DNA from 2 places in the Pseudomonas sp. Tri1 genome. Region 2 is predicted to be linked to the other one. Evidence: predicted binding sites of a transcription regulator. Region 2 holds the regulator's gene; the other holds the start of a gene.
The links. Region 2 encodes sigma-54, which starts transcription at its own class of promoters, with help from an activator protein. Its sites were predicted from a motif close to ANTGGCATNNANNTTGCTNT; they were not measured.
Positions count from the first base shown of each region.

Region 1: the regulator sigma-54 is predicted to act here: its motif matches at 1,193-1,212, upstream of glnK (P-II family nitrogen regulator).

Region 1 is NZ_CP072913.1:6,460,227-6,463,636, reverse strand. Features, by position in the region: gene J9870_RS28330 (methyl-accepting chemotaxis protein) at 1-686, shown strand, start outside; gene J9870_RS28325 (accessory factor UbiK family protein) at 740-1,000, opposite strand; gene glnK (P-II family nitrogen regulator) at 1,414-1,752, shown strand; gene J9870_RS28315 (ammonium transporter) at 1,786-3,120, shown strand; gene J9870_RS28310 (secondary thiamine-phosphate synthase enzyme YjbQ) at 3,334-3,410, shown strand, end outside.
Region 2 is NZ_CP072913.1:1,031,239-1,034,648, reverse strand. Features, by position in the region: gene lptB (LPS export ABC transporter ATP-binding protein) at 1-560, shown strand, start outside; gene J9870_RS04380 (RNA polymerase factor sigma-54) at 724-2,217, shown strand; gene raiA (ribosome-associated translation inhibitor RaiA) at 2,294-2,602, shown strand; gene ptsN (PTS IIA-like nitrogen regulatory protein PtsN) at 2,615-3,079, shown strand; gene rapZ (RNase adapter RapZ) at 3,082-3,410, shown strand, end outside.

The DNA of each region.
Region 1 (3,410 bases), 1.3 Mb from region 2:
AAGTAGCCCGCAATGCGGTCTCCACTTCTCAGGCTTCGCAATCGACCAGTTCACAAGCCAGCAATGGGCGTGATCAGGCCCGTAGTGCGGTGCAGGCGATCAACACTGCAACCCTGGAAATCACCTCGTCCACCGGGCTGGTCAGGGATCTGGCGGTGCAAGTCCGTGATATCGGCAAGGTGCTGGATGTGATCCGTGGGATCGCTGAGCAAACCAACCTGTTGGCGCTCAACGCGGCCATCGAGGCCGCCCGCGCCGGGGAGCAGGGTCGCGGCTTCGCCGTGGTGGCCGACGAGGTTCGAGCCTTGGCGGCGCGCACCCAGGCGTCCACTGGTGAAATCGAGAGCATGATCCACGCAGTCCAGGATCGGGCTGACAGCGCGGTCGATGCCATGGGCAAGAGTCAGGCGCTGGTGACCGAGACCCAGAGCCTGGCCCGGGCCACTGGCGAGGCTCTGGAGCAGATCGCCGACGGCATTTCGCAGATCAATGACCGTAACCTGGTGATTGCCACGGCTTCGGAGGAGCAGGCCCATGTGGCACGGGAGGTCGATCGCAACCTGGTGAATATCCAGGATCTCTCGACCCAGACCGCAGCTGGGGCGAACCAGACCAATGCGTCGAGCCAGGAGCTGTCTAACCTGGCCCTGTCATTCAATACCCTGGTCGGCCGTTTCCGTCTCTGACCCCTTGGGTTGAATACGCCTGGGCTGATGCCAGGCGTATGGCCCGAAGGTGCTTACTCCTGTGCTGGAACCAATCGCGCTTCCAGCTCCGCGACCTTGGCCTCCAGGCTTTCAAGCCGTGCCCGGGTTCGGGCCAGCACGACCATCTGGCTGTCGAATTCTTCCCGGCTCACCAAGTCCAGTTTGCTGAACCCACTTTGCAGCAGGGCCTTGAACTGGCTTTCGATTTCGCTTTTGGGTAGCGGGGTGTCGCCGCTCAATAGGCGGGAGGCGTGGCCGCTCAGGGCGTCGAGGAGGTCTTTGGGCGCAAGCATGTGCAGTGTCCTGAAAACGATGGCGGGCAGTGTACCACGCAGTGTCTATAGTCAATTGGCAAGCAAGGATGCACGCTTTTCGCGCACTGGGTCGGACGATGGCGCACTGTTGTTGTGCGTATCGCTGCGGTTCGTGGTGCGAAGCAAGCGGGTACGGTGGGTAAGAGACTGAAATCAGAGGGTTTGGGTACAGGTGGCAAGGTTTCTGCTTAGACGCTGATGACCCATGCACTGATGCAGTCGTTGTGACGAATGCAGTGCAGCAGGCGGAGCGGGGAGCTTCGTCAGGAACGGTTAGCTGGCACCTGTCGGGCAACTTGGGCCGACGATGCGTTACAAAGCCAGGCACTGCGCTTAGACTTGAGTCGGGTTTGTTTTCCTGGGGCAAGTCCACCAATTCGGGAGAAAGTTTCATGAAGCTAGTCACTGCCATCATCAAGCCGTTCAAGTTGGACGACGTGCGCGAGTCGTTGTCCGAGATCGGCGTGCAGGGCATTACCGTTACTGAGGTCAAAGGCTTCGGTCGGCAGAAGGGTCACACCGAGCTGTATCGCGGCGCGGAATACGTGGTCGACTTCCTGCCCAAGGTGAAGATCGATGTCGCCATTGACGACAAGGATCTCGACCGGGTGATCGAGGCGATCACCAAGGCCGCCAACACCGGCAAGATTGGTGACGGAAAGATCTTTGTGGTCAATCTGGAACAGGCTATTCGCATCCGTACCGGCGAAACCGATACCGACGCTATCTAAGCCGCCAAACCCAACGCCCCAGGAGAAAACAATATGACTCTGCGTAAATTCGCAGGGCTAGGAGCCCTGTTGTCCTTCGCAATGCCTGGCCTGGCCATGGCAGAAGAAGCGGCAGCCCCAGTCCTGAACTCCGGCGACACCGCCTGGATGCTGACTGCTACGATTCTTGTGCTGTTCATGACCATTCCCGGCCTGGCGCTGTTCTATGGCGGCATGGTTCGCTCGAAAAACCTTCTTTCCGTGATGATGCAGTGCTTCGCCATTACCGGTCTGATCAGCATCCTGTGGGTCATTTATGGCTACAGCATCGCGTTCGACACCACGGGTATGGAGCAGGGCGTCGTCAACTTCAACTCCTTTGTCGGCGGCCTGGGCAAAGCGTTCCTGGCGGGCGTCACCCCGTCCAGCCTGACCGGCCCGGCAGCGCTGTTCCCTGAAGCCGTGTTCATCACGTTCCAGATGACCTTCGCCATCATCACTCCGGCGCTGATCGTCGGTGCGTTTGCCGAGCGGATGAAGTTCTCCGCCATGCTGGTCTTCATGGGCGTGTGGTTCACCCTGGTGTATGCACCGATTGCGCACATGGTCTGGTCCGGTAACGGCGGCCTGCTGTGGGACTGGGGCGTGCTGGACTTTGCCGGCGGCACCGTGGTGCACATCAACGCCGGTATCGCTGGCCTGGTGGCGTGCCTGGTGCTGGGCAAGCGCAAAGGCTTCCCGACCACGCCGATGGCCCCGCATAACCTGGGCTACACCCTGATGGGCGCCGCCATGCTGTGGGTCGGCTGGTTCGGCTTCAACGCCGGTTCTGCCGTCGCCGCCAACGGCACCGCCGGCATGGCGATGCTGGTTACCCAGATTGCCACCGCTGCGGCGGCGCTGGGCTGGATGTTTGCCGAGTGGATCACTCACGGCAAGCCAAGCGCACTGGGCATCGCCTCGGGCGTGGTAGCGGGTCTGGTTGCGATCACTCCGGCAGCCGGCACCGTGGGCCCGATGGGCGCCCTGGTCATCGGCCTGGCGGCGGGCGTGGTGTGCTTCTTCTGCGCCACCACCCTCAAGCGCAAACTTGGCTATGACGATTCCCTGGATGCCTTCGGCGTGCATGGCATTGGCGGTATCCTCGGCGCGATCCTGACCGGTGTATTCGCTGCGCCGGCCCTGGGTGGCTTCGGCACCGTGACCGATATCGGTGCGCAAGTGTGGATTCAATTCAAGGGCGTGGGGTTCACGGTGGTCTACACCGCGATCGTCACCTTCATCATCCTCAAGGTGCTGGACGCCGTCATGGGTCTGCGTGTTTCCGAGGAAGAAGAAGCCGTGGGCCTGGACCTGGCCCAGCACAACGAGCGTGGCTACAACCTGTAAGCACGCGCGATAAAAAAATGCCCGGTTCGCCGGGCATTTTTTTGTCTGGGATTTGTCAGTGCTCACAGGGAGTGCTGGTTTTTCCGACGTCTTTTGTTATGTATGCGACATGGGTTTTTCTACGGCCAAAGGCTTACATGGAGGCAGGCGCATTAGGCCCTTTGTTTTTTCCCAGAGCGCGCTAGAATGCGCGCCGAACGTGCGGAGATCTGTATGTGGCAACAGACGCTGATAACCCTGCGGGCAAGGCCCCGGGGCTTTCATCTGGTGACGGACGAGTTACTCGCCGG
Region 2 (3,410 bases):
ACCAGGGGCGCGTGCTGATCGACGACCTGGACGTCAGCCACCAGCCCATGCACGGCCGGGCAAAGGCCGGTATCGGCTATCTGCCCCAGGAAGCGTCGATCTTCCGCAAGCTGTCGGTTGCCGACAACATCATGGCCATCCTCGAGACCCGCAAGGAGCTCGACAAGGCCGGTCGCCGCCAGGAACTGGAAAGCCTGCTGCAGGAATTCCACATCAGCCACATTCGCGACAACCTGGGCATGAGCCTGTCCGGTGGCGAACGGCGCCGCGTGGAAATCGCCCGCGCCCTGGCCACCGCACCGAAATTCATCCTGCTCGACGAACCGTTCGCCGGCGTGGATCCGATTTCAGTGGGCGACATCAAGCAGATCATCCACCACCTCAAGGCCAAGGGGATCGGCGTGCTGATCACCGACCACAACGTGCGCGAGACGCTGGATATCTGCGAAACCGCCTACATCGTCAATGATGGCCAGTTGATCGCCGAAGGCGACTCCGCCACCATCCTGGCCAATGAGCTGGTCAAGGAAGTGTATCTGGGCCACGAGTTCCGCCTGTAAGCGCAAAGTGTCTGGCGAATCGCCCTGGCGCCGCTAATTTATTATGGCGGCGCTCTAGGCAAACACTTCAGTTTCAGGCATATAATTTGCTTAAGTTTGGCGCTTCGGCGCCCTGTAGTGGATGGCGCATGTGCGCCGGCGAATAAGGTGTTAAGCCCCTGCCATGAAACCATCGCTAGTCTTGAGAATGGGCCAGCAGCTGACGATGACACCGCAGCTGCAACAGGCCATCCGCCTGCTCCAATTGTCGACCCTGGACCTGCAACAGGAAATCCAGGAGGCCCTGGAGTCCAATCCGATGCTCGAACGCCAGGAAGAAGGCGACGACTTCGACAATACCGATCCGCTGGCCGACAACGTCGAGCAAAAGACCAACACCGAAATCCCGGAACCGTCCTACCAGGAAGCCGCCCCGACGGTGGACAACCTCGAGGATGGCGAATGGAACGAACGCATCCCCAACGACCTGCCGGTGGACACGGCCTGGGAGGACGTCTACCAGACCAGCGCCAGCAACCTGCCGAGCAGTGACGACGACGAGTGGGACTTCACCACCCGCACCTCTGCCGGCGAGAGCCTGCAAAGCCACCTGCTGTGGCAACTGAACCTGGCGCCGATGTCCGATACCGATCGCCTGATCGCCGTGACCCTGATCGACTGCATCAACAACCAGGGCTACCTGGACGAGACTCTCGAAGAAATCCTCGAAGCCTTCGACCCCGAGCTGGACATCGAGCTGGACGAGATCGAAGCCGTCCTGCATCGCATCCAGCAATTCGAACCGGCCGGCATCGGCGCCCGCAACCTGGGCGAATGCCTGCTGCTGCAACTGCGCCAGCTGCCCGCCAAGACACCTTGGCTGGCCGAAGCCAAGCGCCTGGTCACCGACTACATCGACCTGCTGGGCGGTCGCGACTACAGCCAGCTGATGCGCCGCATGAAGCTCAAGGAAGATGAGCTGCGCCAGGTCATCGAACTGGTCCAGAGCCTCAACCCGCGCCCAGGCTCGCAAATCGAATCCACCGAACCCGAATACGTGGTCCCCGACGTGATCGTGCGCAAGCACAACGATCGCTGGCTGGTGGAGCTCAACCAGGAGTCGGTGCCCAAGCTACGGGTCAATGCCCAATACGCCGGTTTCGTCCGGCGCGCCGACACCAGCGCCGACAACACCTTCATGCGCAACCAGTTGCAGGAAGCGCGCTGGTTCATCAAGAGCCTGCAAAGCCGCAACGAAACCCTGATGAAAGTCGCCACCCAGATCGTCGAGCATCAGCGCGGCTTCCTGGAGTATGGCGACGAAGCGATGAAACCGTTGGTCCTGCACGACATCGCCGAGGCGGTGGGCATGCACGAGTCGACGATTTCCCGGGTAACCACCCAGAAATTCATGCATACCCCCCGAGGTATCTATGAACTGAAATATTTTTTCTCCAGCCACGTCAGCACCTCCGAAGGCGGCGAATGCTCGTCCACAGCCATCCGCGCGATCATCAAAAAACTGGTGGCGGCGGAAAATCAGAAAAAGCCGTTGAGTGACAGCAAGATCGCTGGTTTACTGGAGGCACAAGGCATTCAGGTGGCCCGCCGTACCGTCGCCAAATACCGCGAATCCCTCGGGATCGCACCTTCGAGCGAACGCAAGCGGTTGATGTAACGGGCCACGCCACAGCGTTCCAGTGGCAGGCATTTCTGCCTGCCGCTTTATGCACTGGCAACGAAGGAGAAGCTGTATGCAAGTCAACATCAGTGGACACCAACTGGAAGTGACCGAACCCCTGCGCACCTACGTCGGCGAAAAACTCGACCGATTGGAAAGGCATTTCGACAAGATCACCAACGTGCAAGTGACGATGACCGTCGAGAAGCTGCTGCAGAAAATCGAAGCCACGTTGCATATCCCCGGCGGAGAAGTGGTTGCCAACGCGGAGCATTCAGACATGTATGCCGCAATTGACCTGCTGACCGACAAGCTGGATCGCCAACTTAAAAAGCATAAGGAAAAGACCCAGAGCCTCCTCCAGGGCGCGACCGGTCGTTAACCCCCCCAATCCATGATCCGACTAGAATCCATCCTGACCCCCGGCCGTTCCCAAGTGAACGCGCCGGGCGGCAGTAAAAAGAAAGCCCTCGAACAAATTGCCAACCTGATCCACCGCGAAGTGCCGGATCTGGAAATGCAGGACGTCTTCGAGGCCCTGGTTGCCCGTGAAAAACTCGGTTCCACCGGTTTTGGCAACGGCATTGCCATTCCCCACTGCCGCCTCAAGGGTTGTAGCGCGCCCATCAGCGCACTGTTGCACCTTGAAGCCCCCATAGATTTCGACGCCATCGACGGCGCCCCGGTCGACCTGCTGTTTGTACTGCTGGTCCCGGAAGCGGCAACCGATGCGCATCTTGAGCTGCTGCGCCAGATCGCCAGCATGCTGGACCGCAAGGAAGTTCGCGAAAAACTGCGCAGCGCACCGAGCAACGAAGCCTTGTATCAGGTTGTCCTGGACGAGCAGAACGGTCATTAAACATGCGCATGATCATCGTCAGTGGCCGCTCCGGCTCCGGTAAAAGCACGGCGCTCAATGTGCTTGAGGACAGCGGCTACTATTGCATCGACAACCTGCCGGCCGGCCTGCTGCCGGAACTGGCCGAACGAGCCCTGATCCACACCGAACTGGCACAGCCGCTAGTAGCGGTGTCCATAGATGCACGTAACCTGCCGAGCCATCTGTCGCGCTTTCCCGAACTGCTAGAGGAAGTACGCAGCCGGCATATCCAGTGCGATGTGCTGTACCTGGATGCCGATGAAGAGACGCTGCTCAAGCGTTTTTCCGAAACCCGTCGGCGCCACCCCTT